Regions from separate parts of the Mesorhizobium sp. WSM1386 genome, predicted to be linked through region 2. Evidence: predicted binding sites of a transcription regulator. Region 2 holds the regulator's gene; the other holds the start of a gene.
What was found. Region 2 encodes PhoB, which activates phosphate uptake and scavenging genes when phosphate is short. Its sites were predicted from a motif close to TGTCATNNANCTGTCAT; they were not measured.
Positions count from the first base shown of each region.

Region 1: phnF (phosphonate metabolism transcriptional regulator PhnF) is a predicted target of PhoB. The motif match lies at 8,844-8,860, and genes of this name have one in related genera.

Region 1 covers NZ_CM148373.1:1,698,667-1,714,061, reverse strand. The annotation lists gene AC0NIH_RS08385 (UxaA family hydrolase) at 173-1,678, shown strand; gene AC0NIH_RS08380 (aldo/keto reductase) at 1,742-2,740, shown strand; gene AC0NIH_RS08375 (substrate-binding domain-containing protein) at 3,063-4,055, shown strand; gene AC0NIH_RS08370 (sugar ABC transporter ATP-binding protein) at 4,248-5,801, shown strand; gene AC0NIH_RS08365 (ABC transporter permease) at 5,798-6,766, shown strand; gene AC0NIH_RS08360 (zinc-binding alcohol dehydrogenase family protein) at 6,839-7,858, shown strand; gene phnF (phosphonate metabolism transcriptional regulator PhnF) at 8,052-8,801, opposite strand; gene phnG (phosphonate C-P lyase system protein PhnG) at 8,940-9,401, shown strand; gene phnH (phosphonate C-P lyase system protein PhnH) at 9,401-10,012, shown strand; gene AC0NIH_RS08340 (carbon-phosphorus lyase complex subunit) at 10,014-11,126, shown strand; gene AC0NIH_RS08335 (alpha-D-ribose 1-methylphosphonate 5-phosphate C-P-lyase PhnJ) at 11,123-12,034, shown strand; gene phnK (phosphonate C-P lyase system protein PhnK) at 12,031-12,807, shown strand; gene phnL (phosphonate C-P lyase system protein PhnL) at 13,013-13,720, shown strand; gene AC0NIH_RS08320 (DapH/DapD/GlmU-related protein) at 13,717-14,334, shown strand; gene AC0NIH_RS08315 (DUF1868 domain-containing protein) at 14,418-15,128, shown strand; gene phnC (phosphonate ABC transporter ATP-binding protein) at 15,263-15,395, shown strand, end outside.
Region 2 covers NZ_CM148373.1:1,408,992-1,424,386, forward strand. The annotation lists gene pstC (phosphate ABC transporter permease subunit PstC) at 1-669, shown strand, start outside; gene pstA (phosphate ABC transporter permease PstA) at 674-1,525, shown strand; gene pstB (phosphate ABC transporter ATP-binding protein PstB) at 1,522-2,325, shown strand; gene phoU (phosphate signaling complex protein PhoU) at 2,349-3,056, shown strand; gene phoB (phosphate regulon transcriptional regulator PhoB) at 3,073-3,762, shown strand; gene AC0NIH_RS06925 (ROK family protein) at 4,081-5,325, opposite strand; gene xylF (D-xylose ABC transporter substrate-binding protein) at 5,595-6,635, shown strand; gene AC0NIH_RS06935 (sugar ABC transporter permease) at 6,779-8,095, shown strand; gene AC0NIH_RS06940 (ATP-binding cassette domain-containing protein) at 8,111-8,923, shown strand; gene AC0NIH_RS06945 (CHASE domain-containing protein) at 9,069-10,709, shown strand; gene AC0NIH_RS06950 (membrane lipoprotein lipid attachment site-containing protein) at 10,807-11,052, opposite strand; gene AC0NIH_RS06955 (hypothetical protein) at 11,136-11,462, opposite strand; gene AC0NIH_RS06960 (hypothetical protein) at 11,598-11,774, opposite strand; gene AC0NIH_RS06965 (sensor histidine kinase) at 11,907-12,938, opposite strand; gene AC0NIH_RS06970 (DUF1328 domain-containing protein) at 13,117-13,281, opposite strand; gene AC0NIH_RS06975 (response regulator) at 13,483-14,277, opposite strand; gene AC0NIH_RS06980 (NepR family anti-sigma factor) at 14,502-14,705, shown strand; gene AC0NIH_RS06985 (sigma-70 family RNA polymerase sigma factor) at 14,709-15,260, shown strand; gene AC0NIH_RS06990 (response regulator) at 15,303-15,395, opposite strand, start outside.

The DNA.
Region 1 (15,395 bases), 290 kb from region 2:
GGAATCGCTTTCGCCAGGGACTCGCCCACCGGTTGCAGCACCACTCATCCAAGGCGGAGCCGCCACGAAAAAACAATTGACGCAAAACTGTTTTTTCCCGATAAAAGACATTAACTCTTAACAGGCGCGTGTCAATCCGCCCGCGCATCCCAGGATCACCCAGGAAACGCTCGTGAACGCCTCAAACACCATTCTTCTGTCCCCCGCCGACAATGTCGCGGTTGCCAATGGCCGCATCGAAATGGGCACCGTGCTGCCAGGCGGCGCGCTTGCCAGCTCCGTCATCGAACCCGGCCACAAGGTCGCGATCAAGCCCATTCCCGCCGGTTCCGCGGTGGTCAAATACGCCCAGGCGATCGGCCGCGCCACGCAGGATATCGCGCCGGGCGAGCATGTCCATTCGCACAATCTGGTATTCGAGGCCGGCCGTCTGCCGGTGGTGCCGCCGAGCGAGGCCGAACACGCGACCGAAGCCGATCGCGCCCGCACCTTCATGGGCTATCGGCGCGCCGACGGCCGTGCCGGCACGCGCAACTTCATCGGCATCATCGCCAGCGTCAATTGCTCGGCCACCGTCTGCCATTCCATCGCCGACACCGCCAACCGCACCTTGCTGCCGAAATATCCCGGCATCGACGGCTTCGTGCCCATCGTCCACGGCCAGGGCTGCGGCATGAGCGGCACCGGCGACGGCATGATGGTGCTGCACCGCACGCTTGCCGGCTATGCCCGACATCCCAATTTCGGCGGCGTGCTGATGGTTGGCCTCGGCTGCGAGGTCAACCAGCTCACCCTCTACGGCCAGAAGGGTGCGGCCGCGGGAAAGCGCCATTTCAACATCCAGGACGCCGGCGGGTCGCGCAAATCGGTCGAAAAGGCGATGGGCGTGCTGGCCGAGATCGCCGAGGAGGTCGGCCAACTGAAGCGTGAGCCGATCCCGGTCAGCGAGATCGTCGTCGGCCTGCAATGCGGCGGCTCCGACGGCATGTCGGGCATCACCGCCAATCCGGCACTGGGTGCGGCCGTCGACATATTGGCCGGCGTCGGCGGGATCGGCATCCTGTCCGAGACCACGGAAATCTATGGCGCCGAGCATCTGCTCGCCTATCGCGCCGCGACCCCCGAGATCGCCAAGAAGCTCGACGGCTATGTGAAGTGGTGGGAAGACCACGTCGCCAAGCATGGCGCCTCGATCGACAACAACCCCTCGCCCGGCAACAAGCGCGGCGGCCTCACCACCATCCTGGAAAAGTCGCTGGGCGCGGTCGCCAAGGGCGGCCAGACGCCGCTCAACGGTGTCTTCGGCTATGCCGAGAAGGTCATCGGCAACGGACTGGTGTTCATGGACACGCCCGGTTACGATCCGGTCTCGGCCACCGGCCAGGTCGCGGGTGGCGCCAATGTCATCGTCTTCACCACTGGCCGCGGTTCCTGCTTCGGCTGCCGGCCGACACCATCGATCAAGGTCGCCACCAACTCGACCATGTATCACCAGATGGAAGAGGACATGGACGTCAATTGCGGCGTCATCGCTTCGGGAGAAAAGACCATCGCCGGCATGGGCCGCGAAATCTTCGAACTGATCGTCGAGACGGCTTCGGGCCGCAAGACGAAGAGCGAGGATTTTGGCTATGGCGACAACGAATTCGTGCCCTGGCATCTCGGCGCGACGCTCTAACGTCGACTGAATATCTGGTAGACTTGCCGGGCCGGACAACGGCCGGCAACGGGGAGGTTGTGCATGGAAAAACGCCGCATCGGCCAGACAGCGCTGGAGGTCACCGAGGTCAGCTTCGGCGGCGCGGCGATCGGCGGCCTTTACCGCGCCTGTTCGCGCGAGGCGGCAATGGAGACGCTGCAAGGCGCCTGGGAAGCGGGCTTGCGCTATTTCGACACCGCGCCCTTCTATGGTTTCGGCCTGTCGGAGCGGCGCTTCGGCGATTTCCTGCGCTACAAGCCGCGCGATTCCTACGTGCTGTCCACCAAGGTCGGCCGCCTGTTCCGCCCGGTGCCCGAGGACCAGGTTCCCGACCATTCCTATGTCGATCCGCTGCCCTTCGCGCTCGACTACGACTATTCCTATGACGGCATCATGCGGTCGATCGACTTCAGCTATGCCCGGCTTGGCCTGAACAAGATCGACATCCTCTACGTGCACGACATCGGCACCTACACGCACGGCGTCGAGAAGACCAAACTGCACCTTCGCCAGCTGATGGACGGTGGGCTGAAGGCGCTCGAGGAGCTGAAGCGGTCGGGCACGATTTCCGCCTACGGGCTCGGCGTCAACGAGGTCCAGATCTGCCTCGACGTGATGCGCCGGGCGCCGCTCGACTGCATCCTGCTCGCCAGCCGCTATTCGCTGCTCGATCGCAGCGCGGAAGCCGAACTGCTGCCCTTGTGCAGGGCGCAGCAGACATCCCTGGTCATCGGCGGCGTGTTCAACTCCGGCATATTGGCGACCGGACCCGTACAAGGCGCGCATTTCGACTACCGGCCCGCCAACCGCGATATGCTCGACCGTGTCGACGCCATGGAGAAGATCGCCAGCGAAGGCGGCTACCCGCTGGCCGCCGCCGCATTCCAGTTTCCCCTGCATGAGCCGGCGGTCGCTACCGTGCTGACCGGCACCGCCAAGCTAGCGAACCTGACACGAAACCTCGAACTGCTCGACATCGACGTGCCGGGGACGGAATACGCCAAATATCGTCCCTACACGGTGGTCCAGGATCTGACGTGAAGCCGGTATGCCGTCAATGGCGGGCCCCGGCTTCACAAATCCGCGACCTCGTAGGAAGAATGAATATTCCATATTGACTGACACATGGAATTAATATTCCATGTATTTCCAGAACGGAACGGGAGCTTCTGACTGCATTTGGGGAGGAGCGGCGTATGAATGTGTCTTCGCCCGAGATCGGGCGCGAAACACCGCTTGCATCCGCCGGGTCGATGCACTATCAAAACAGCGTAAATGTTTTTTATTGATAAAGTTCTGTTTGGGTCACGCCTATCCGAACGGAGCTTCCGTAACGTTCACCGGGCGACTTAGGGAGGATCCTATGAAATTCGTGACCAGCATTCTCAACCGCCGCGCCGTCATGGCGCTGGCCGCGGCGTCCATGCTCGCCGGCGTCATGCATTCGGCGCCGGTTTCGGCGGCGGACGTGATCATTCCGATCATCGTCAAGGACACCACGTCCTTCTACTGGCAGATCGTGCTTGCCGGCGCCCGCAAGGCCGGCAAGGATCTCGGCGTCAACGTGCCGGAACTCGGCGCCCAGGCTGAAACCGACGTCAACGGCCAGATCTCGATCCTCGAGAACGCCGTCGCCGGCAGCCCGGCCGCGGTCGTCATCGCGCCGACCGAAGCCAAGGCGCTCGGCAAGCCGATCGACGAGGCGGCGAGCAAGGTCAAGATCATCGGCATCGACTCCAGCGCCGACTCCAAGGCCTTCACCTCGTTCCTGACCACCGACAACGTCCAGGGCGGCCGCGTTGCAGCGGACGGTCTTGCGGCGGCCATCGGCGCGGCCAATGGCGGCAAGGTCGAAGGCAAGGTTGCCTTGATCACCGCACTGCCCGGCGCCGGCTCGCTCGAGCAGCGCGCCCAGGGCTTCAAGGAACAGCTCAAGGCCAAGTATCCCGGCCTTGAACTGGTCGCCGACAAATATGCCGACGGCCAGGCCACGACCGGCCTCAACATCGCGACCGACCTGATCACCGCCAATCCAGACCTGAAGGGCATCTTCGCGTCCAACCTGATCATGGCGCAGGGCGTCGGCCAGGCGATCGCCGAGAACAACCTTGCCGGCAAGGTCGGGCTGATCGGCTTCGACAGCGACGAGAAGCTGATCAAGTTCTTGAACGACGGCGTCATTTCCGGCCTCGTTGTCCAGGATCCGTACCGGATGGGCTATGATGGCATCAAGACCGCGCTCGCCGCCTCGAAGGGCGAAAAGGTCGAGGCCAATGTCGACACCGGCGCCAACCTCGTCACCAAGGCCAACATGAAGGATCCCAAGATCGACGCGCTGCTCAATCCGAAGCTCTAGCATCGGTACAGCCGCACAGTTTCCGGGGCCTGGTGCCCCGGAAACGACAGTCATATCGCTTGGAAATCCGTCAACCTGGGCTAGGCTGCCCCAGCGGGCGTTCAAGAGCCTCGCGGCGTGCCAAATCGTGAGGCCGGTCTGGGAAGCCAGTCTGGGAGGCCCATTTGGGAGGCCCATTTTGGGAGGATTGTCATGACATCGACGGCGCAAGACCTGCACCCCGCCCCCGTTCTGGAGCCCGGCAGGACGATCCTGGAACTACAGGGGCTGGAGAAGAAATATCCTGGCACCCATGCGCTGAAGCCGGTGACCCTCGCCTTCAAGGCGGGTGAGATCCACGCCATCGTCGGCGAGAATGGTGCCGGCAAGTCCACCCTGATCAAGCTTCTGACCGGCGTCATGCCGCGCACCTCGGGCGAGGTCATCTGGGAAGGCAAACCGGCAGCACTCGCGACCCCCCATGAGGCGATGGCGCTCGGCATCAATGCCGTCCACCAGGAAGTCGTGCTCTGCCGCCACCTGACCGTCGCCGCCAACATGTTCCTCGGCGAGGAGAATTCGCGCTTCGGCATCCTGCAGCAGCGCGCCATGGTCAAGGAAGCACAGAAGATCATCGACGATCTCGGCTTCGACCTGCCGGCGCATGTCGTGCTCGGCGACCTCACCATCGGCCAGCAGCAACTGATCGCCGCCGCCCGCGCCACCGTGCGCGGCACCAAATTCCTCATCTTCGACGAGCCGACCGCCTACCTGACCCGCAAGGAGGCCGACCAGCTCTTCACCCTGATCCGCAGGCTGAAATCCGAAGGCGTGACCATCATCTACATCAGCCACCGCATGGAGGAAGTGTTCGAACTCGCCGATCGCGTCTCCGTGCTGCGCGATGGCACGCTGGTCGGCACCAGGAACATCGCCGAGACCGACGACGCCGAACTGGTCAAGCTGATGATCAACCGCTCGATCGAGCAGATCTACCATAAGGAGCATTTCACCCCGGGTGCCGCGATCGTCGAGGCACGCAACCTGTCCGGCAAGGGGTTTGAAAATATCTCGATGACGGTTCGCGCCGGCGAGATCGTCGGACTCTACGGCCTGATCGGCGCCGGCCGCAGCGAATTCGTCACCACCCTCTACGGCCGCCATCGCAAATCGGCCGGCCATATCCTGTGGGAAGGCAAGGACGTTCTGGTCAATTCCGAGCACGACGCGATCAGGCTCGGCATGGCGCTAGCGCCTGAAAGCCGCCGCGACCAGGGCCTCTGTCTCAATCTGCCGGTCGGCTTCAATCTCAACCTGCCGATCTACAAGCGCATCTCGAACAATCTGCTGATCTCCGGCGTGCAGGAAAAAACCCAGGCCGACCGCCAGATCGCCGATCTCAGGATCAAGACCCCGACGCGCAATGCACTGGCCTCCAGCCTGTCGGGCGGCAACCAGCAGAAGATCGTCATCGGCAAATGGCTGGCGCATGGCGCCAAGCTGTTCATCTTCGACGAGCCGACGGTCGGCGTCGATGTTGGCACCAAGGCCGAGATCTATCGCCTGTTCAGCGCGCTCTTGTCGAAGGGTGCCGGCATTATCCTGATCTCCTCCTATCTGCCGGAAGTCTATGAGCTTGCCGACACGCTGCATGTGTTCCGCCGCGGCAAATTGGTGGCGACACACGGGTTCCGCACCGCCGATCACGAGGAAATTCTCACTCAGGCGCTCGCCGAGAAACAAGAAAAGCTGGGAGGACAGATATGAGCACCGAGGCGATTCCTGCTGAAAAACCGAAGCGCAACTACAACGCCTTATTCGGACTGACGCTGCTGGCGCTACTGGTGCTGCTGTGGGTCATCCTGTCACTATCGACATCGAGCTTCGCCTCTGCGAACAACATCTCGAACCTCCTGCGCCAGGGCTCGATGATCGCCATCCTGGCTGTCGGCCAGACCTTCGTCATCATCACCGGAGGCATCGACCTCTCCGTCGGCGCCGTGGTCGGCTTCGCCACCGTCATTGCGGCGATGCTGATCAATGCCGGCATACCAGTGTTCCTCGCCATCCTGATCACGCTGCTGGTGGGCGTCGCCATCGGCCTGTTCCATGGTTTTGGCATCGTCAAGATGGGACTGCCGCCCTTCATCATCACGCTGGCTACGCTGACATCCTTGCGCGGCATCGGCCTGCTGATGACCAACGGCAACTCGATCTCGATCAACAACGATGCCTTCCAGGTATTCTCGCGCAACTCCTTCCTCGGTGTCCCCAATCTGTTCTGGATGGTCATCCTGGTCGGCATTCCCGCCTATGTCTTCCTGCATCACAGCCGCTGGGGACGTTACCTCTTCTCGGTCGGCTCCAACGCCGAAGCCTCGCGCCTGTCAGGCGTCAACGTCCAGCGCACTATCTACATGGCCTACACGCTGTCGGGTCTGTGCGCTGCCTTCGTCGGCGTGCTGTTGGCCTCGCGCATCGGCATCGGCAATCCGACCCAGGCCGAGGGCTGGGAACTGCAGGCGATCGCGTCCTCGGTGATCGGCGGCACCTCGCTGTTCGGCGCGGTCGGCTCGGTGCATGGCCCGCTGCTCGGCGCCTTCATTCTCGCCACCATCAACAACGGCGCAAACCTCTTGAACGTCAACGCCTTCTGGCAACGCATCATCACCGGCGTTCTGATCATCGTCATCGTCTATTTCGACGGCTTGCGCCGCCGCGGTGGCAAATGACCCGCCACTGAAATCGGTCGCCGGCGCGCATCAAAGATGGGCCGGCGACTTCATGACAAACTGGATTAAAGCATGAAAGCCGTCGTCTGCCGCTCGCCCGGCGAGCTTGTCCTGGAAGATCGCCCGGCGCCAGGAGCACCCCCAGCCGGCTGGGCGCTTGTCGCTGTCAGCCATGTCGGCATCTGCGGCACCGATTATCACATCTTCGAAGGCAAGCACCCGTTCCTCGCCTATCCCCGCATCATGGGCCACGAAGTGTCGGGAACGATCGTCGAGGCCGGCGAAGGCGTCGACTTGGCCCTTGGTGAGCCGGTCGTCATCAATCCCTACCTGTCCTGCGGCAAATGCATCGCCTGCCGGCACGGCAAGCCGAATTGCTGCGTCAGGATCGAGGTGCTCGGCGTCCATCGCGACGGCGCCATGTGCGAAAACATTCTTGTCCCGGCCCAAAATCTTTACCCGGCGAACGGCCTGTCGCTGGCGGATGCCGCCGCCGTCGAATTCCTCGCCATCGGTGCGCATGCCGTGCGGCGCTCACGCGCCGATCCCGGCGCCCGCACGCTGGTCATCGGCGCCGGCCCGATCGGCCTCGGCACCGCCATCTTTGCCCGCATCGCCGGGCTCGACGTGACGCTGCTCGACATGAGCAGCGAGAGACTTGCCTTCGCCGCAACCGAACTCGGCTACAAGACTCTCGACGGCTCGCGCGGCGCAGCGCCCGATCTGGTCAGGGACGCGACATCAGGCGAAGGTTTCGACGTGGTCTTCGACGCCACCGGCAACACCCGGTCGGTGCAGTCGGCCTTCGCCCATGTCGCCCATGGCGGCACATTGGTGCTGGTTAGCGTCGTCAAGGACGACATCGTCTTTTCCGATCCGGAATTCCACAAGCGCGAGATGACGCTGGTCGGCAGCCGCAATGCCTTGCGCGCTGACTTCGACCATGTCGCTGCCTCGATCCGCAACGGTGCGGTGCCGCTGGCCAAGCTCGTCACCCACCGCACAACGCTTGACGGTACGCCGCGCGATCTCGCCCGCTGGGCGCATGAGAAATCCGGCCTGATCAAGGCCGTGATCGAGGTGGGGTCATAACATGGCAGACGCCGGACCCGGCCCGAATTGACGACGCTCCGCGCAACGTCGACCCCACTCCGTCTCGGCTTCGCCGAGACGGAGTGGGGAAGGCGGTCCTCAAATGCGCCGCCGCTGACAAGTGAACGCGACCGAGTTGGGCTGATGTCAGCGTGAGCCAGATGATCACGGTCTCGTATAACGCCGGCACTTCCTACAGCGCCGACAGTTTAAGCTCCACCCGCTCGGCCGAGAAACGCGTCTCGGAAAACTGGATCGGCTGGCCGTCAGGCGTAACGTTGACGGCGACCGTGACCAGCACGATGGCACCCGGCTGCAGGCCGAGATCGGCAAGGTCGCCCGCATCGGCGTGGCGCGCCGACAGCACGGTCGATTGCCGGAGATAATCGTCGATGCCGAAATGCATCAGCGACGCGGTGATCGAGCCGGTTTGCGCCATGGCCTTGTCGATGCCGGCAAAGCGCCTGGCATCGAACCAGCTGGCCGCGCGCGACACCGGCCGGCCATCCGCTTCGCCGCGCGTCTCCAGCCTTATCACCTCGGCACCCCTGGCCAGGCCAAGACCCTCGGCGACGCGCTGGCTGGCCGGCTCGACCGAGGAAGCCAGCAGCACGGTGTGCCGCTCCGACGTCTGCCCTTGCAGGCCTGTCGAGAAGCGGGTGCGCGCGCCGATCGGATAGGACAGCCGCTTGCGCGACAGCACGAAAGTGCCGCGTCCCTGCTCGGCCCGCAGAACCCCTTCCTGGACGAGGGCTGATATGGCGCTGCGCACTGTGTGGCGGTTGACGCCATAGCGCTCGGCCAGCGCCACCTCCGGCGGCAGAGCCGTATTCTCGGCGAAATCGCCGATGGCGATCGCGTGCAGGATCTTGTCGGCGATCTGCCGCCACAGCGAAACGCCGCTGCGCCGCTCGATGCCGTCAGCCGCCATCTGCCCAATCATGACTTGCCCCACCCAGCTTCTGTCGCCCCAGCCTTCATGACTTGTCACGCACCCGTCATGGACTCGCGTTAGGTAATATGTATAATTTGTATAGTTGTCTATATCAATAGACAAATTTAGCAAAGAGGAATGCTGCTGATGCGAGGACAAGAAGCCCGGGACCAGGCGGGGCGCAAAGCCGCCATGGCAACGCTGGCGCAATCCAGCGGTGATGACATCGTCCGGCTCTGGAACGAGGCCGGGCTGCCTTCGGAGGCTGAATTGCTGCGTGGCCCCGAGACCGGGCTGGTGACGTTGCGCGGCCGGATCGGCGGTGGCGGCGCGCCCTTCAATGTCGGTGAGGCAACGGTCACCCGTGCCACCGTCCGCCTGCCGTCGGGACAGGTTGGCCATTGCTATGCGCTTGGCCGCGACAAGCAGAAGGCCAAGCTGGCGGCAATAGCCGACGCGCTGTGGCAGGACCCTGCCCGCCGCGCCGAGGTCGAGGCCCGCCTGATTGCGCCTCTTCAATCCGCCTTGGCCACCGCCCAGGAGAAACGCCGCGCCGAGACGGCGGCAACAAAGGTGGACTTCTTCACCATGGTTCGCGGAGAAGATTGATGGAGATCGCAGCGCAATCGATCGAAGGCGGTTTCGCCGATCCGGTCTTCAACGCCCAGGCGGTGTTCCGCGCGATCATGGACGCCATGGCGCGGCCGGGCAGCGTGCAGCCTTTGCCCGCCCTGGCCCGTCCGCCGGCACCGCTCTTGGCAACAGCCGGCGCCATCGCGCTGGCGCTCTGCGATAACGACACGCCGCTCTGGCTCGATCCCGCCCTGCACGCCTCCGCCGCGATCGGCTCCTGGCTCGGCTTCCACACCGGCGCGCCGCTGGCCAACACGCCAGCCGATGCGCATTTCGCCTTCATCGCCACGCCCGCCGAGATGATGGCGATCGACGGCTTTTCGCAGGGAACGCAGGACTATCCCGACCGCTCGACCACCCTGATCCTGCAGGTGGCCGATCTTGCTTCAGGCACCCCGCTGTTGCTTGAGGGCCCCGGGATCGAAACCAGCGCGACGATCGCACCGGCGCAGATGCCGCGCCATTTTGTCGAGCAGTGGAAGCAAAACAATCAGCGCTTTCCGCGCGGCGTCGACATCATCCTCGCCACATCGGAAGGCCTGGCCTGCCTGCCGCGCACGACGCGCATCAAGACGATGGAGGCCTAGGATGTATGTCGCGGTAAAAGGCGGCGAGGCCGCAATTGCCAATGCCCACAGCTTGCTTGCGGATCGTCGGCGCGGCGACCGTTCGGTGCCCGCGCTTCGCCTAGACCAGATCGTCGAGCAGTTGGCGCTCGGCGTCGACCGGGTGATGAGCGAGGGTTCGCTCTACGACCGCGAACTCGCCGCGCTCGCCATCGTCCAGGCGCGCGGCGACATGATCGAGGCGATCTTCCTGGTGCGCGCCTATCGCACCACACTGCCGCGCTTCGGCTACTCGAAGCCGATCGACACCGGCGCCATGCGGGTCGAGCGGCGCGTGTCGGCAACCTACAAGGACCTGCCCGGCGGCCAGCTTCTCGGTCCGACCTTCGACTATACCCACCGGCTGCTCGATCCCGAGCTTGCCACCGGCGCCGAGGTCGCTGCGCCCTTGCAGCGCGAAACGGAAGCGCAGGCGATGCCGCGCGTCTCGGCGATCCTCGCCCGCGAAGGGCTGATCGAGCCGGATGGTGAGATGCCGCAGGATCATGTTCCCGGGGACATCACCCGTGAGCCGCTGGAATTCCCGATGGCGCGCGACATCCGCCTACAGGCACTGTCCCGCGGCGATGAGGGCTTCCTGCTGGCGCTCGGCTATTCCACCCAGCGCGGCTATGCCCGCAACCACCCCTTTGTCGGCGAAATCCGCATCGGCGAGGTCGAGCTGGAGCTCGACGTGCCCGAACTGCCCTTCGCGGTGCCGCTCGGCTGCGTGCGCGTCACCGAATGCCAGATGGTCAACCAGTTCAAGGGCTCGGCCAAGGCTCCGCCGCAATTCACCCGCGGCTACGGTCTGGTCTTCGGCCAGAGCGAGCGCAAGGCGATGGCGATGGCGCTCTGCGACCGCGCGCTGCGCGCCTCGGAACTGGGCGAGGACGTCGTTGCCGCCGCCCAGGACGAGGAGTTCGTCATTTCGCATTCAGACAATGTCCAGGCGACCGGCTTCGTCGAGCATCTGAAGCTGCCGCACTATGTCGACTTCCAGGCCGAACTCGACCTCGTGCGCCGTATGCGCGCCGAGTATGAGGCACGCGAAAATCCGATGGCGAAGGACGAGAAGAAGGAGGCGGCGGAATGACGACGCAATCGACCGACATCGCCACCTACAACTTCGCCTATCTCGACGAACAGACCAAAAGGATGATCCGCCGGGCGATCCTCAAGGGCATCGCCATTCCCGGCTACCAGGTACCCTTCGCCTCGCGCGAAATGCCGATGCCCTATGGCTGGGGCACAGGGGGCGTCCAGGTCACCGCCTCGATCATTGGCCCCGACGATGTCCTGAAGGTGATCGACCAGGGCGCCGACGACACCACCAACGCCGTCTCGATCCGCGCCTTCTTCAAGAAGGTCGCCAATGTCGCCGTCACGACCGATACCGCCAGCGCCACCATCATCCAGACCCGCCACCGCATCCCCGAGCATCCACTGACGGCGGGCCAGGTGCTGGTCTATCAGGTGCCGATCCCCGAACCGCTGCGCTTCCTCGAACCGCGCGAGACTGAAACGCGCAAGATGCATGCGCTGGAGGAATACGGGCTCATGCATGTGAAGCTCTACGAGGACATCGCCAAGCACGGCCGCATCGCCACCACCTATGCCTATCCGGTCAAGGTCGAGGGCCGCTATGTGATGGACCCCTCGCCGACGCCAAAATTCGACAATCCCAAGATGCACCGCTCGCCGGCGCTGCAACTGTTCGGCGCCGGCCGCGAGAAGCGCATCTACGCGGTGCCGCCGTTCACCGAGGTCGTCAGCCTGGACTTCGAGGATCATCCGTTCGAAGTCCAGACCTTCGACCAGCCCTGCGCGCTGTGCGCGGCCGAGAATGTCTATCTCGACGAGGTCATTCTCGACGACCATGGCGGCCACATGTTCGTCTGCTCCGACACCGATTATTGCGAGAAGCGGCGGGCCGACGGCCATCGCGGCCACCTTGCTCCGGAAACCCATTCCGTCTCGGAAAAAATGGAGCCAGCGCAATGACCGACGAACCACTGCTGCGCGTCTCGGCGCTCTCCAAATTCTACGGCTCACGCGTCGGCTGCGACAATGTTTCGTTCGAACTCTGGCCGGGCGAGGTCCTGGCTGTGGTCGGCGAATCCGGCTCCGGCAAGACGACGCTGCTCAACTGCCTGTCGACGCGGCTGCTGCCCTCGTCCGGCACCGCCAGCTACCGCATGCGCGACGGCCAGTTCCGCGAGCTCTACCGCATGAGCGAGGCCGAGCGCCGCTTCCTGATGCGCACCGACTGGGGCTTCGTCCATCAGAACCCGGCCGACGGCCTGCGCATGACGGTGTCTGCCGGCGCCAATGTCGGCGAACGATTGATGGCGGTCGGCGACCGCCACTATGGCAAGATCCGCGCCACCGCCGTCGACTGGTTGTCGCGCGTCGAGATCGAGCAAGACCGCATCGACGACGAGCCGCGCGCTTTCTCCGGCGGCATGCGCCAGCGCCTGCAGATCGCCCGCAATCTCGTCACGGGACCACGGCTGGTGTTCATGGACGAGCCAACCGGCGGCCTCGATGTTTCGGTCCAGGCCCGCCTGCTAGACCTCCTGCGTGGGCTGGTCACCGATCTCGGTCTCGCGGCCATCGTCGTCACCCACGACCTCGCCGTGGCGCGCCTCCTGTCGCAGCGCATGATGGTGATGAAGGACGGCCGCGTCGTCGAAAGCGGCCTCACCGACCGCGTGCTCGACGATCCGCGCGCGCCCTACACCCAGTTGCTCGTTTCCTCGATTTTGCAGGTGTGACGATGGCGCCAAGGCACCCCCCTCTGGCCTGCCGGCCATCTCCCCCTCAAGGGGGGAGATTGGCTGTCACTTCCGTTTTCGCCAATTTTCGACGTCGGAGAATGTGCGAGGCCGAAAAGCTTTCGATCTCCCCCCTTGAGGGGGAGATGGCCGGCAGGCCAGAGGGGGGCGCTGGCCCGCAAACGAACGACTGGAGAACCCTCTGATGCCGACGCCGCTCGTTGTCTCCGACGTTGCCAAGAGCTTCACCATGCACCTGCGTGACGGCATCAAACTGCCGGTCGTCGCTGGTGTCTCGTTCTCCATCAGGGCCGGCGAATGCACGGTGCTCGGCGGCCCGTCCGGTGCCGGCAAGAGCTCGATCCTGAAAATGCTCTACGGCAATTATGCCGTCGACGAGGGCCAGATCATCGTCACGCACGATGACGCGCTGATCGATCTCGCCAACGCCAGTCCGCGCACCGTTCTTGCCGTGCGCCGGCAGACGATCGGCTATGTCAGCCAGTTCCTGCGCACCGTGCCACGCGTCTCGGCGCTGGATGTGGTCGCCGAACCGTTGGTCGAGCGTGACGAGGACCGTGAGGCGGCAAGAGGCAAGGCGCGCGCGCTGCTGGCGCAGCTCAACCTGCCGGAGAAACTCTGGGCGCTGCCGCCGGCGACCTTCTCCGGCGGCGAGCAGCAGCGTGTCAACATCGCGCGCGGCTTCATCACCGAACACCCGATCCTGCTGCTCGATGAACCAACCGCCTCGCTCGATGCGAGGAACCGCGACGTGGTGATCGAACTCATCGCCGCCAAGAAGGCGGATGGCGTCGCCCTACTCGGCATCTTCCACGACCACGACGTGCGCGAGGCGGTTGCCGACCGCATCATCGACGTCACCGCTTTCGCTCCGGGAAAACTCGCCGCATGACCAGGAAATTGTCGGAGACGCCGCTGGTTCACCCGACAGCGGAGGTGCACAATTCCACGCTCGGCCGCTGGACCGAGATCGCCGACCGCAGCCGGGTCTCGGAAAGCGAACTCGGCGACTATTCCTACATGATGCAGGATTGCGCCGTCTGGTGCGCAACGATCGGCAAGTTTGCCAACATCGCGGCAAGCGTGCGCCTCAACGCTACCAACCACCCGACCTGGCGGCCGACGCTGCACCACTTCACCTATCGCGCCTCCGACTATTGGGACGACGCCGAGCACGAGAGCGAATTCTTCGCGGAGCGTCGCGCCAAGCGCGTCATCATCGGCCACGACACCTGGCTCGGCCATGGCTCGACCGTCCTGCCCGGCATAACGGTCGGCGATGGCGCGGCGGTTGGCGCTGGAGCCGTCGTATCGAAAGATGTCGCCCCCTACACGATCGTCGCCGGCGTGCCGGCAAAACCGATCCGCGAGCGCTTCGACCGCCGAACGGCCGAACGCTATCAGGCACTCGCCTGGTGGGATTGGGATCACGCTCGGCTGCGGGCCTCACTCGATGATTTCCGGGAACTGTCTGCCGAAGCCTTCCTGGAGAAATACGAGGGATAGCTCCTCACATCGTCGTCATGGGAACTCGTTCATATCCTTGACACACGACTCGGACACGAGGCCATCTCCCCAAGGAGATCGCAATGCCCGACACAATCAGCCCCTCGCTCGCTGGATTCTTTGCCGGCTCCAACCCGATCCCACCGGCGCATCTCGGCACGCGCTACGACACGTCGGGCAACTTCCTGATCGAGCCCGGCAACACCGTCGTCAGTCATCTGGTCAGCGGCTCGCCGTCGCAGGCCGTGGTGCTCGCGGTGCGCGAGAAGATGATGGCGATGCCTGACGCCGGCCGGCTCACCTTCACGCCGGTCTCCAGCCTGCACATGACGCTGTTCCAGGGCATCATCGAATACCGCCGCCGCTTGCCCTACTGGCCGCAGGACGTTCCGCTGGACACCAGCATCGAGGCCATGACCCACCTCTATCTGGAACGGCTGAGGGATTTCCGGGGGTTCGGTCCGTTCAACATCAGGGTCGTCGAAGTCGTGCCGACCGGCCTCACCGTTGCCGGTGCGACGGACGAGGATGTGCGCATCATGCGTCGATGGCGCGATGCGCTGGCGGTCCCGTTCGGGTACCGGCACCCCGATCACGACGCTTACGTCTTCCACATCACCTTCGCCTATCAGATCCAGCGTCTTGCCGATGACAAGGCGGCCGCGTGGCAGACGCTGTTCGACGATTGCCTGGCGCTTTTCGCGCGCCAGGCGCCGGTCATCGAGATCAAGCCGCCCGCATTCTGCAGCTTCCGCGACATGGAGCATTTCGAGGAATTGCAGGTGCTCGGCTGATCGCGCGGAAACGGGCGCATGACGCAGCGCCTGTGGAGCGTAACAAAACTGACATCAAGGCGACACGGCAGGTTCATGTGGCTGCGTTAGGCGAGAAGCCTGACGATCAACATGGTCCTGACGGGAACCTGCCCATGCCAGCAACCTCAGCCACGCTCGAAATCCGCGGCGTCACCCGACGATTTGGCAAGAACACCGCTGTCAGCGATATCAACATCTCGATCCCACAAGGTCAGATGGTCGGCGTCATCGGCCGTTCCGGCGCCG
Region 2 (15,395 bases):
ATCGCCATCTTCCTCACCGAGCTTTGCCCGCGCCCGCTGCGGCGCCCGATCGGCATGGCGGTGGAATTGCTCGCCGGCATTCCCTCGATCATCTACGGCATCTGGGGCCTGTTCGTGCTGGCGCCGTTCCTGCAGACCACGGTGCAGCCGTTTATCATAAGCGTGTTCCACGGCGTCCCCGGCCTCAGCAGCCTGTTTGCCGGCCCGCCCTACGGCATCGGCCTGCTGACATCGTCGATGATCCTCGCCATCATGGTGCTGCCTTTCATCACCTCGATCACGAAGGACGTCTTCGACACGGTGCCTCCCGTGCTGAAGGAATCGGCCTACGGCATCGGCTGCACGACCTGGGAAGTGACCCGCCGCGTCGTCATTCCCTACACGCGGATCGGCATCATGGGCGGCGTCATGCTCGGCCTTGGCCGCGCGCTCGGCGAAACCATGGCGGTGACCTTCGTCATCGGCAACGCGCACCGCATCTCGACGTCGCTGTTTGCGCCCGCAACGACGATCTCCGCGACCATCGCCAATGAATTCACCGAGGCGGTCGGCGATCTCTACACGTCTTCGCTGGTGGCGCTCGGCCTGATCCTGTTCGTCATCACTTTCCTGATCCTTGCCATCGCACGCTACATGCTGATGCGCATCGACGCCCGCACCGGAGCCTGAACCGATGTCGACAGCCACGTCGCTTCACCAGAGCCGCAAGCGCAAGAACGGCGTGATGATGACGCTGTGCGTCGCCGCGGCCGGCATCGGCCTTGCCTGGCTGGCGCTCATTCTCGGCGCCCTGCTCTACAAGGGCCTGTCGGGTGTCAATCTTTCAGTCTTCACGGAAATGACCCCGCCGCCAGGCGACGCGGGCGGCCTGCTCAACGCCATCTATGGCAGCATCGTGATGACCGTCATCGGCATCATCGTCGGCACGCCGATCGGTGTGCTGGCCGGCACCTACATGGCCGAATACGGCCGCTTTTCGAAGCTCACCACCGTTGTGCGCTTCATCAACGATATCCTTTTGTCGGCGCCGTCGATCATCATCGGCCTGTTCGTCTACGAATTGATGGTCCGGCCGATGGGGCACTTCTCGGCGATCGCCGGCGCCGTCGCGCTGGCCATCCTGGTCATCCCCGTCGTCGTGCGCACCACCGAGGACATGCTCAATTTGGTGCCCAACGCCTTGCGCGAAGCCGGCACCGCGATCGGCGCGCCGCGCTGGGTGGTGATCCGCTCGGTCGCCTACCGCGCCGCGCTTTCCGGCATCGTCACCGGCATTTTACTGGCCATTGCCCGCATCTCCGGCGAGACGGCGCCGCTGCTGTTCACCGCGCTCAACAACCAGTTCTGGTCGAGCAATCTCAACGCGCCGATGGCCAGCCTGCCTGTCACCATCTTCCAGTTCGCTCTCAGCCCCTACGAGGAATGGCAGCAACTGGCCTGGACCGGCGCACTCATAATTACATTGACGGTTCTCGCGCTCAGCATCTTTGCGCGCAGCCTGACCGGACGCAGAGAGGACAAATGAGCCAGATGTTGTCTCCAGACATGACGATCGCCGCCGAGGCAGCCGCCAAGGCAAAGATCGAGGTCAAGAACCTCAATTTCTACTACGGCCAGTCGAAGGCGCTGAAGGACATCACGCTGTCGCTGCCCGAACGCAGCGTCACCGCCTTCATCGGACCGTCGGGCTGCGGAAAGTCGACGCTGCTGCGCGTCTTCAACCGCATCTACGAGCTCTATCCCAGGCAGACCGCCGAGGGCCAGGTGCTGCTCGACGGCAAGAACGTTCTCGACCGTTCGCAGGACCTCAACCTCTTGCGCACCAAGATCGGCATGGTGTTCCAGAAGCCGACGCCGTTCCCGATGTCGATCTACGAGAACATCGCCTTCGGCGTCAGGCTCTATGAGAAGATCAGCAAGGCCGAGATGGACGGCCGCGTCGAACAGGCGCTGAAGCGCGCGGCACTCTGGACCGAGGTCAAGGACAAGCTCAATGCCAGCGGCCTCAGCCTTTCGGGCGGCCAGCAGCAGCGGCTCTGCATTGCCCGTACCGTGGCGGTGAAGCCGGAAGTCATCCTGCTCGACGAGCCGGCCTCGGCGCTCGATCCGCTGTCGACCGCCAAGATCGAGGAACTGATCGACGAATTGCAGGCCGACTACACGATCGTCATCGTCACCCACAACATGCAGCAGGCGGCGCGCGTGTCGAAGCAGACGGCCTTCATGTATCTGGGCGAACTGGTCGAGTTCGACAAGACGGAGAAGATCTTCACGTCGCCCCGCGAAAAGCGCACGCAGGACTACATCACCGGCCGCTTCGGCTGATCACGCATACGAGGACCAGGATCATGGCCGAACACACGGTTGCAGCCTTCGACGAAGATCTCGGACAGATCAGCAGGCTGATCAGCGACATGGGCGACCTCGCCGGCTCGATGGTCGGCGGTGCCACCAAGGCGCTGCTGAACTCCGACAATGCGCTCGCCCAACGCGTCGTCTCCGATGACGCGATCATGGACGCGCGCCAGCGCGAGCTGGACGACCGCGCCATCACGCTGATCGCCAAGCGCCAGCCGATGGCCGACGATCTGCGCCACGTCGTCGGCTCGATCCGCATGGCCGGCGATCTCGAACGCATCGGCGACCTTGCCAAGAACATCGCCAAGCGCGTCGGCACGGTCGGGCTCTCCGCCACGCCGCGCGACCTGTCGCACTCCATCGACGCGATGGCGCAGCTGGTGCTGATCCAGGTTCAAGGTGTCATCGAGGAATATGCGGCGCGCGATGCCGCCGCACTGGCCAAGCTGCGCGCCGACGACGAGCGTATCGACGTCAAATACACTTCGGTGTTCCGAGAACTGCTGACCTACATGATGGAAGATCCGCGCAACATCACCGCCTGCACGCATCTTCTGTTCTGTGCCAAGAACCTCGAACGCATCGGCGACCACGTGACCAATATCGCCGAGAATGCGTATTATGTGCTGACCGGCACGCAGCTGCCCGCCAATCGCCCGAAGCAGGACGAAACCGCGATGTCGGCGCCGGCGGCATAGCAGGGGTGACCAGCCGATGATCGCGCCACGCATCATGGTGGTGGAGGATGAGGAGCCGCTAGGGGTGCTGCTCCGCTACAATCTGGAATCGGAAGGCTACCAGGTCGAGGTGGTGACGCGCGGCGACGAGGCGGAGATCCGCCTGCAGGAGAACGTGCCCGACCTTCTGGTGCTCGACTGGATGGTGCCGGCGGTGTCCGGCATCGAACTCTGCCGGCGCCTGCGGATGCGGCCCGAGACCGAGCGGCTGCCGATCATCATGCTGACCGCGCGGGGCGAGGAGAGCGACCGCGTGCGCGGCCTGTCGACCGGCGCCGACGACTATCTGGTCAAGCCGTTCTCGACGCCGGAATTCATGGCACGCGTCAAGGCGCTGCTGCGCCGCGCCAAACCTGAAGTGCTGTCCAGCGTGCTCAAGGTCGGCGATATCGTGCTCGACCGCGAATCGCACCGCGTCTACCGCAAAAAGAGCGAGATCCGGCTCGGACCGACCGAGTTCCGCCTGCTCGAATTCATGATGCGCCATCCCGGCCGCGTGTTCTCGCGCAGCCAGTTGCTCGACAATGTCTGGGGCGAGACGATCTACATCGACGAGCGCACCGTCGACGTGCATGTCGGGCGGCTGCGCAAGGCGGTCAACAATGGCCGCATGCCGGATGTGATCCGCACGATTCGTGGGGCGGGCTACGCGATCCGGGAAGATTAGGTTCTTCGGCGCGGAAGGTTAGACAGTCGGATTTCGTGCTTAAGCCGGATCGCTTTACCTTGGCGATTCGCGAAAACGTCCATTGCTTCGTCCTCCACGGGCGGAGCAAGGAGCGAAGCGACGCGGCGTAGACCCGAGGATCCATGCCGCGACTTCGAAGCGTTGCCTCGGTGCGGAATTCTGCTCCGCTGCACTCCGTGGCCAAGGTCGCGGCATGGATCCCAGGGTCTCCGCGACGGAGCTTCGCTCCTGCTCCGCCCAGGGATGACGAAGTCGTGAGGCTTTGTCCAACCCACGGGTGTTACGATGGCTTCGATTTCACGCCACGTTCTTCCCAGCGGCGCCCCCTCTCGCCTGCGCGCCTGGCGCGAAAATTTCCTGGTCGACGAAGGTCAGAGCGCGCATGGCGCAGCCTTCGCGGATCAGCGGCAGTTCGTTCGGCTCGGTGTCGAAGGAGATCGATTCCGAGTGCTGGCCACCGGCGGTCCGGGCAATCGCCTCGCGCAAGGCCGGCTCGATCAGGTCGAAGGCGGCGGCGCTGACGCCGACCATGGCGACGGGGGCGGGATCGATTAGCGCGAACAGGCTGCCCAGGCCATAGCCGAGCGCCTCGCCGGCCTTGCGATAGGCCTGGCGCTCCGGGCCGTCCTTGTCGCGCGCCGAGGCCGCCAGCGTCCGCATGTCGGCGTCGCTGACGTCGACCGGTTCGGTGTCCTCGCCAAGCTGCCTCGCATTGCGCCAGATAGCATAGTTGCCGGCATAGGCCTCGACGCAGCCGCGCCGTCCGCAGCGGCAGAGCGCGCCGCCCGGCCGGTGGATCATGTGGCCGAACTCGCCGCCCGAGGAGTGGGTGCCGGTGAACAGTTCGCCCTTCAGCACCAGGCCCATGCCGATGCCATGCGACAACAGGATGGCGATGAAGTCGTCGCGGTAGCGCTCGGGATCGCGCCAGCGCAGCGCCACCGCCATCATGTTGCAGTCGTTTTCCATGGTGGCGGGGATGCCGAACTCGGCTTCGAATATGTCGGCGAAGGCGATGTCGGTCTGCGGCGTGATCGGCGACCACAGCATGGCGCGCGCCTCGGTGTCGGTGATGCCCTGGATGGCCAGTGCGATGCGGGCGACGCTGCGGACGTCGACGTCGGGATCGTCGATGCGGCGCCGCACGATGGCAACGCATTCGCCGATCAGCGCCTCGCGCGACATGGTCAGCGTGTCCAGCCGGCGCTGTTCCTCCGATATCACCTGGCCGGCATAGTCGATGACGGCGACCGACAGGAAATTCAGCGACAGCACCACGGTCATCACCGCCGCCGCCTCCGGGTTGAGTGTGAGGCCGACCTGCGGTCGGCCGCGTTTCAGCGACCCGGCCTCGCTCGGCTTGCCCTCGGTCAGGACGCCTTCGCCGATCAGGTCGGAGGAGATCGCCGAGATGGTCGAGTGGCTGAGACCGGTGGTGGCGGCGATCTCGGTGCGCGAAGGCTGACCGGCACGGCGCACGGCCGAGATCACCATGGCGCGGTTGCGCCGGCGCAGATCGTCGTGGCGGATTCCGACCGACATGTTTCCCACATCCTCCCGGTCGCCGCGGCCTTTCGTGCCTCCCGAAGGCCGCCAGCGAAGCCGCCAAATACTGGCAGAAGCGCCGCACGCTGTCATTATTTATTCCGGAGCTCGAAAAAAAGTCCGAGGCACCTCAAAATCCATCAGAATCATTGTTGACAGTGTTCCGGCGATGGACCAGTGTTTTTTCGAGGCTCGAAAAAATAGGGCCTTTGTGCCGGCCTTAGGGTCAGTTTGGTCGCGCCATACGCGGCGCAGGGAGGAATATCATGAAGAAATTCACAGCCGCCATCCTGGCGGGTGTCGCCATGTCGCTGACGCTTGCGTCGGTCGCGCAGGCGAAGGACAAGGTCATCGGTGTTTCCTGGTCCAACTTCCAGGAAGAGCGCTGGAAGACCGACGAGGCCGCGATGAAAAAAGCGATCGAGGCCGCCGGCGACAAGTACATTTCCGCCGACGCGCAGTCCAATCCCGGCAAGCAACTCACCGATGTCGAAAGCCTGATCTCGCAAGGCGCCAATTCGCTGATCATCCTGGCGCAGGACGCCTCGGCCATCGGCCCGGCGGTGCAGAAGGCATTGGACGAAGGCATTCCGGTCGTCGGTTATGATCGCCTGATCGAGAACAAGGACGTCTTCTACCTGACCTTCGACAACAAGGAAGTCGGCCGCTTGCAGGCCAGCGCGGTGTTCAAGGCCAAGCCGGAAGGCAACTACGTCTTCATCAAGGGCTCGGGTGCCGATCCGAATGCCGACTTCCTGTTCTCGGGCTCGATGGAAGTGCTCAAGGAAGCCATCGACAACGGCAAGATCAAGAATGTCGGCGAAGCCTATACGGACGGCTGGCTGCCCGCCAACGCCCAGAAGAACATGGAACAGTTCCTGACCGCCAACGACAACAAGGTCGACGCGGTGGTCGCGGCCAATGACGGCACCGCAGGCGGCGTCGTCGCGGCGCTGACGGCGCAAGGCCTTTCCGGCACCGTGCCGGTGTCCGGCCAGGACGGCGACCATGCGGCACTCAACCGCATCGCGCTCGGCACCCAGACCGTGTCGGTGTGGAAGGACGCGCGCGAGCTCGGCAAGAATGCCGCCGAGATCGCCTCGCAGCTGGCCGACGGCAAGAAGATGGCCGACATCGCCGGTGCGAAGGACTTCACGACGCCTGGCGGCAACACCGTCAAGTCGCTGTTCCTGACACCGGTTGCGATCACCAAGGACAATCTCAACGTGGTCATCGACGCCGGCTGGATCAAGAAGGACGAGGTCTGCGCGGGCGTCGCCGCTGGCAGCGTCGCGGCCTGCAACTGATCTCGAAGACGTCAGACAATGAAACGCCGCGGCTGCCAGGCCGCGGCGTTTTTTCAAGAAGATTTGTGTTTCCGCCGCTGGCGGGTAACTTCCAGGCTCTATTCCGGCATCCGCGCCAGACGGCAAGCCGGCGGGAGGATTTCATGACCGACACGACCTCAAATGCACCGGCCGACACCGCGCGGGCATCGGAACTTGGCGCGGTCGCCCGGTTTCTGAAGGCAACCGAACTCGACACACGCATGCTTGGCATGGTCGGTGCGCTGCTGGTCATCTGGATCGGCATTCACATCCTGTCGGGCGGACTGTTCCTGACGCCGCGCAATCTCTGGAACCTGTCGGTGCAGACGTCCTCGGTCGCGATCATGGCGACTGGCATGGTGCTGGTCATCGTCATGCGCAACATCGACCTTTCGGTTGGCTCCGTCGAAGGTGTGATCGGCATGATCATGGGCGTGGCGCAAGCCGAATCCCTCATTCGCGTCATCGGCTTCCAGCTTGGAAATCCCTGGCTCTGGATCATTGCACTGGCCGCCGGCGTGGTGCTCGGTCTCCTGATCGGCGCATTCCAGGGCTTCGTCATCGCCTACCTCGAAGTTCCGGCCTTTATCGTGACACTGGGCGGCCTGCTGGTCTGGCGCGGCATGGCATGGCTCATCACCAACGGGCGCACGGTCGCGCCACTCGACGCCACATTCCAGCTGATGGGGGGCGGACCGAGGGGCTCGATCGGCGCCACCGCCAGCTGGATCATCGGCGCCGTTGCTTGCGCGGCTGTCGCTTTCGCGCTGCTCAACGGTCGGTCGCAGCGCAAACGGTTCAACTTTCCGCTGCGTCCGGTCTGGGCGGAAACCTTTCTCGGCGTAGTCGCCTGCGCCGCCATCCTTTGCGCGGTGTGGATCGCCAATTCCTATCCGTGGCCAATCGGCATCGTACGCCAGTACGCACAGCAGAACGGCATCGCCATTCCTGAAAATGGACTGTTCATCGCCCACGGCATTGCCATACCGGTGCTGATGGCGGTCGCGGTCGGCATCGTCATGACGTTCATCACCAAGCGCACCCGTTTCGGCCGCTACGTCTTTGCCATCGGCGGCAATCCGGAGGCCGCCAATCTCGCCGGCATCAACACCCGCTGGGTTACGATGAAAGTGTTCATGATCATGGGTGTGCTGGCCGCGATCAGCGCGGCGATCTCGTCGGCCCGTCTTAACGCGTCGACCAATGCGCTGGGCACGCTGGACGAGCTTTTGGTGATTGCCGCCGCCGTGATCGGCGGCACCTCGCTTGCCGGCGGCTCCGGAACGGTGCTCGGCGCCATGCTCGGTGCGCTGCTGATGCAGTCGTTGCAGTCCGGCATGGTGCTGCTCGGCATCGACTCACCGCTGCAGAGCATCGTTGTCGGCGCCGTGCTCGTCGTCGCGGTCTGGCTCGATACCGTCTACCGCAAGCGGGTCTAGGGAAGGAGAACCATCATGGCCGACAACACCGCTCCCGCATCTGCTCCCGCCGGCACGTCGCTGGTCGATATGCGCAACATCTCGATCGCCTTTGGCGGCATCCGTGCCGTCGACGACGCCTCGATCGATCTTTTCCCCGGCGAGGTCGTGGCGCTGCTCGGCCACAACGGCGCGGGCAAGTCGACCCTGATCAAGATCCTGTCCGGCGCCTACAAGCGCGATGTCGGCCAGATCTTCGTCAATGGCGAGGAAGCGGCGATCTCCAACCCGCGCGACGCCAAGAAATACGGCATCGAGACGATCTACCAGACGCTGGCGCTGGCCGACAATGTCGACGCCGCCGCCAACCTGTTCCTCGGCCGCGAGCTGATGACCGCCTGGGGCACGCTCGACGACGTCGCCATGGAGGCCGAGGCGCGCAAGGTGATGGGGCGGCTCAATCCCCGCTTCCAGCGCTTCAAGGAGCCGGTGATCAAGCTGTCTGGCGGACAGCGGCAATCGGTGGCGATCGCGCGCGCGATCCTGTTCAACGCCCGCATCCTGATCATGGACGAGCCGACCGCCGCACTCGGTCCACAGGAAACGGCGCAGGTCGGCGAACTGGTCAGGCAGCTCAAGTCGGATGGCATCGGCATCTTCCTGATCAGCCACGACATCCATGATGTGTTCGAACTGGCCGACCGGGTCTGCGTGATGAAGAACGGCCAGGTCGTCGGCACCGCGCGTACCACCGACGTGACGCAGGACGAGGTGCTCGGCATGATCATTCTGGGTAAATGTCCTCCGGGAGCCAGTCCTGGGCCGGGTGCGCTGAAGATCGCCGCCTGAGGCCTTTTGGCGGTCCCATCGACCCGTCGGGCACGGTTGCCGCTCACGTGATGTATCAGTGATCACGATGGCATGGCATTGCCATTGTGTTGACCCGGCGATTTGCCCATAAAGGCCTGATATCGCTCATGGACCGCATCATCCGTTGAAGAAGCTTTTTCCAATCGTCGCGTTCATCGTGGTCGCGCTGATCAGCATGACCATGGCGGGGTTTGCCTATTTCGCGACGCAGGAAGCCGCCCGCATCAAGTTCGAAGGGGCGGCCGACGATGCGCTCAACCGAATCGAGAGCCGTATCGACCTGCATCTGTCGCTGCTGCGCTCCACGCAGGCTCTGTTCGACGCCCGCAACGGCGACATATCGCAGAATGAGTTCAAGGCATTCTTCAACGCGCTGGATATGAAGGACAATTTCGCCGGCCTGCGCGGCATAGGGTTCCTCCAACTCGTCAAGACGGGCGACGAGGCGGCGGTCGAACGCGATATCCTCCACGATTTCGGTGCCAGCCATCCGGTCTATCCGGATACGACGCAGCCCTGGCGCGCCCCCATCACTCTGTTCGAACCGCTGGATCCCTCCAACCAGGCGAGTATCGGCTACGACATGTTCAGCGAGCCGGTGCGGCGCGCGGCGATCGAAAAGGCAATGGCGGACGACCAGCAGCACGCGAGCGGGCTGGTGCAACTCGGCCAAGGCACCGGCGCCGCGCAGACCTTCACCGGCTTCCTGGTCTTCGTGCGGCTCAACGTCGAAACCGCGCCCGAGGTCATCAACGCATCGCGATCCTCGACCGCGGGCTTTCTCTACGCGGCCTTCCGGGCCCGCGACCTGTTCCAGATCGCGCTCAGCCGCACGCCGCTGCTGCCGGTCAACACCGAGATCTATGACGGCACGGTGAATGGCGACAACCTGCTGTTCCGGTCGGAGACGCCACCGGCTTCGTCGTTTGGCGACGGGCTGCTGGTTACTCGCAAGATCATGGTGGCCGGCCGCGCATGGACCATATTGTTCAGGCCGACCAGCGCCTTTTTGCAACCGTCGTCGCGCGCCATCCCGGTGATGCTGGGGCTGTTCGGCCTGCTCGCGGCAGGCGCCATCGCGCTGGTGGCGCGCTATCAGGAACGGGCTTACGAGGCGGCATCGCGTCTGCACGAGACGACCGAAAAGAGCCTGCTCGAAAAGGACCTGATGCTGCAGGAGATGAAGCATCGCATCAAGAATTCGATCACCAGGGTGCTGGCTATCGCGCGACAGACGGCGTCGCGGGCGGCCGACGTCGACGAGTTTTCCGCATCCTTCTCGGCCAGGCTGCAGGCGATGGCGGCTTCCCAGGACATGCTGACGCGCTCGCGCTGGCAGAAGGCCGATCTCGCCGATCTGCTGCGCATCGAGCTTGGCCAGGTGTTCGGCAAAGAACTGCCCGAGGGGCTGCTGTCGGGGCCGGAGGTACTGCTCGACGAGACGACGACGCAGGCGCTTGGGCTGACCTTCCATGAGCTGGCGACCAATGCGCTGAAATATGGCGAAGCCGGCAATTCCGCCAATTCGCTTGGGAGTGACTGGGCGCTCAAGGTGGACTGGTTGCTGGAAGGGCGTGGGCGCGAGCGGACGCTGGCGCTGAACTGGCGGGAGGCCGGCAAAAAGAAAGTCGAGGCGCCGGTCGAAACCGGATTCGGCACCAAGCTGATCGACCTCAACGTCACGCGCGAACTGCGTGGCACGATCAAACGCGATTTCCAGGCCGATGGTCTGAAGGTGGAGATCAGAATTCCGTTGGTCGGCTGAGGTTCAGCCTGTCAGCAGGGACAGCCACGGATTGCCGGTCATAAAAAAAATCCGGAGGCCGGACACGGCCTCCGGATTTGCATTCCATTATCGCGGATTAGTTGCAGCGTGCCGTGTAGATGCGGCCATGGCGGTCGCGATACTGGCAGTAGCCGTTCTGCAGCTTGCGCACCAGCAGACCGGAACCGGCGCCGACGGCCGCACCAATCAGCGCGCCCTTGCCACCGCCGACCAAGCCGCCGATGCCGGCGCCGATCAAGCCGCCGCCAACCACGTCCTGCTCGGTGGAGGTGCAGCCGCTTAGAGCAGCCACCGCAACTATGGCAATAATCATCTTCCGCATTGAGTCACTCCTCACTTTGTGTCCACACTTTGGTAAGCACCAGCAGCCATTTAGCATGAAATAACGGGCTTTGCTGCTCCAATTTATTGTTGGCTAAGGTCGCCTTTTTCTGGGCGCGCCGCGTTCGATGCCACGACGAGGCTGGATATCGCCAGCGAGGCGTCGAGACTGCCATCGGTATGCACATTCCAGACGATCCGATCATAGTCATCCTCGAGCGCGGGATCGACCGCGAGGCACTTGGCGACGACGTGTTGCGCCTGCCCCCGCACATCGCCCACGGCGAAGGGACGCTCGGCGGTGCATTCGTCGGCGGTCGCAAAGACGCTGACCGGAACCTGCAGCTCGTGACAATCGGCCATCGAGTTGGTGCAGCCGATGACCAGCAACAGTGCAGCGATGTGTTCCATGGCGAACCCTCTCGCCACAATAACGGTCCAGATCGGCCAAAAGTTCCTGGTTCATGGGGGGTGGCTAGCGAATAATGGCTGTCGCGAGCAGCTAACATCACGTCCCCGTTGCCGGCGGGGCAGGATAGATCGCAGTCAGGTCAGCCGGAACACGGTGACCAGGAGAATCGTCGCGGCCGCGGCCAGGACCACCCCCCACAGCAGACCGTGATGAGGCGGGGAAAGCGGTTCCGCGGATGCTTCGGGATCCTGGAATTCGCCCATCGAAACACGGGCCGCCTGTTCCAGTCTGTTCACGTCGGAGACGGTCAAGCATTCCTCCCAATACCTTGTCGCAACCCAAGCAGGTTGCAGCAGTATCTGGGTAAAACAGCATCCGCCCTTATGGTGAACAGCCGGTTAAGAATCGCTGGCCGGCGCGGGCGTTCCCGGCCACCGCGCTCATTATGTCTCGAAATTGCTGTGCGGAACGACAAGGCGGTATTCGAGGTGGCCATCCACGATATCGAGATTCGCGGTTCCATTCAGGGACGTGGGCACCACCCGCTCCAGCGCGACGCTGCCGAAACGCTTTTGACTGCCTCGACCGCCATTGGTTCCAATCGCTTCGGCCCAGGTCAGCGACAGGACGACCTCACCGGCGGTTGCGGTATTGAGATCGGCGCTCACCTCGACGAAACCGTCCGGCCGGGACAGGGCACCATAGCTGACCGAGTTGACGGCGAGCTCATGCATCGCCAGGCCAATATGCAGTGCGGCGTTGGGATTGAGGTAGGGATTGGCGCCTCGGAAGTGAAGGCTGTGCGATGTGCTCGTGCCATAGCGACCGACCTGGCTTGCCACCAGTTCATGGAGGGCCGCACCGCGCCAGTTGGAAGAAGTCACCAGGTCCTGGGAGGACGCCAGCGACTGCAGCCGGCCACGAAAACGGGTCAGGAAATCGCTGATGCCGTCGGAATAGCGGCCGGTCTGGGTCGCTATGCTCTGGATGATCGCCAGCAGGTTCTTCGAGCGGTGGCTGACTTCGCGTAACAGCGTCGTCAATGTCTGTTCGCGGCGCTTCTGCTCGGTCGTCTCGACCATTGTGGTGACCACGCCTTGCACATCGCCGCTGTCGCCATGGTCGGCATCGACCCATACCTGGAACCAACGGATGCCATCTTCGCCCGGGACACTGATCTCAAGCCGCTCCGGATTGCCGGTCGCGACCACATCGCCCTTTGCGGCGCGGATGCGGTCGGCCTGCGCTACCGGCAAGATGCCATTGCCCTCGGCGTTGTCGGAGACCCAGGGCGCACGCATGTTGCGAGCCCATACGGTCTTCATCTCGCGATCCTGATAGAGGACGGAAATGCCGGCATTGTGCAGCGCGTGGAGAAGCGCCCGGCCAAGCTGCATGCCGCTTTCCGCCGGATGCAGCGCGATGACTTCGTCACTCCCCGCGCCTTCCGTCCTATCTGAAGTCTTGGAGCGCATCGGTCAATCTGTCCACCCCTGCTAGGCTGAACGGTTCCCCGGCAAATGGGTTCCCAAGGAAAACCAGCTTCCAAATAGCGGTCCGCCGGACGGCGTCCGTTTGAGGGACACCGCCCGGCGGTGGCTGGAAACCGTTTGAGGGGTGCGGCTTCCAGTGTTCGCCTGAATGAAGGTCGCCTCATGCCCGCCTGAACAGACCGGCAAGCAGCGAGATGATCAGGAAGGCGAGAAAGACGAAGAACAATATCTGCGCGATGCCAGCAGACGTGCCGGCGATGCCGCCGAAACCAAGCGCGCCGGCTATGATGGCCACGACGAGAAATACGAGCGCCCAGTAAAGCATGGTTCATCTCCTTCCGAATGGTGCGAGCAAAACGTGGGTGGTTGCGGTTTGTTCCACCATTTGCTGAAAAAGACGACGCTTGCAAACGGTTGCGGGGAAATCGCTGATGAGGGAACCCCGGCTTGCAAAGGCCGCCCGATGCGGCATCGGGCGGCCTTGCCGTGAAGCTATCGGTCGGATCTCTCGGCCAGACGGCCGAGCCTATGCGGCGGCCTTGGCCTGACGGTCGAAGAACAGCGCCTGGCTGATCAGCGCCTTGACCATGTCGGGGTTGAATGGCTTGGTCACCAGGAAAGCCGGCTCGGGGCGCTCGCCGGTCAGGAGGCGCTCGGGAAAGGCGGTGATGAAGATGACCGGCACCGACGTTGATGACAGGATCTCGTTGACCGCTTCGATACCCGAACTGCCGTCGGCGAGCTGAATGTCGGCCAGCACCATCTTCGGCCGCGTCTTGCCGAACAGCGTCACCGCTTCGGCATGGGTGCGCGCCGTTCCCACGACGCGGTGGCCGAGGCTCTCGACCATCTCCTCTATGTCCATGGCGATCAACGGTTCGTCCTCGATGATCAGCACGTCGGTTGCCACCTGGCGAGAGATTTCATTGCTCGCCTGGGCAAGCAGCTCGGAGAATTCCTGGTCGCCGACGTCGAGGATCTCGGCCGCCTCGTCCTCGCTGAAGCCTTCGACGGCGACCAGCAGGAAGGCCTGTCGGGGAAGCGGCGCGATCGCATTGAGATTGGCGGCTGCGCGCTGCTCCCATGCCGATTGTGCCTGCTCCTGCGGAACGCGGATGGCGACCGACGTGAACAGTTTGGCGAAAACCTTGTAGAGGGCGATACGGTCGCTCGATGCTTCGGGAAAAATATCGACATCGGCAATGATGGCCTCGAGCATCGCGGCGACCAGCGCATCTCCGCTCTCCTGGGACCCGGAAACGGCGCGCGAGAAGCGGCGCAGGAACGGCAGGTGCGGGGCGATGGTGGCGGATAAACTCATGGTAGGACGTCTCCCTCAGAATGACGCGATTGCCTGGATTTGCAGGTCGAGCTGATTGCAGGCCCAGCTAACATAACGCGGGCTCTCCGAAAAAGTTCCGGCGCAAATGGAACGAATGGGCGCGAACGGCGTTTGGGGTTGGGATGGGCGACCAGACGAGGATGCCGCTTGCCTTGTGTCGAGTTGAATTCAAGCGGCTTCCGTGCTGGGAATATAAGGGCGAAATGAAGGATATGACCAAAGAAATTTTGACTGGCGCCGCGGGCAGGCGCCGGAACGGTTCGGGCGACCCGCTCGGGCCGAATTCCGAAATCGGACGCAAACTCAAGCAGTATTACGACGAGCTGGTCTCCGACGATGTGCCGGATCGCTTTGCCCAGTTGCTCCGGCAACTGGAACGGACCGAACCCGCGCAGAAGAAGGACTGAGGCATGGCAGCGGTCTCCCAAGGCTTCAAGACCGATCTGCTTGGGGCGATCCCAAGCTTGCGGGCCTTTGCCGTGTCGTTGACGCAGAATGCCGACAAGGCCGACGACCTCGTTCAGGAGACGCTGGTCAAGGCGTGGGACAAGCATGAGAGCTTCCAGCCCGGCACCAATCTCAAGGCATGGCTTTTCACCATCCTGCGCAATGAGTTCTATTCGCAAATGCGCAAGCGGGGCCGCGAGGTGCAGGACAGCGACGGCATCATGACGGCCAGGCTTGCGGTGCATCCGGCCCAGCACGGCCAACTCGACCTCAAGGATTTTCGTGGCGCTCTCGAGCAATTGCCGGAAGACCAGCGTGAGGCCATCATCCTCATCGGTGCTTCGGGCTTCTCCTACGAGGAGGCCGCCGAAATCTGCGGTTGCGCGGTCGGAACGATCAAGAGCCGGGTCAGCAGGGCCCGCACGCGCCTGCAGGAAATCCTGAAGATCTCCGGTGAAGACGAATATGGTCCCGATGCGATCTCGACCCAGGTCACAGGGACGGCAGCGCATTGAAGCGTGCCCAGTAGCAGGAACCCGGATGCCGCCGCGTCGGTCTCAATCAGGCCGGCCACGTCCGTAGGCCAGCGCCACCGCTTCGACCAGATCTTCGCCTGAATAGGGTTTGGTGACCAGCCTCACCCCTGGAAA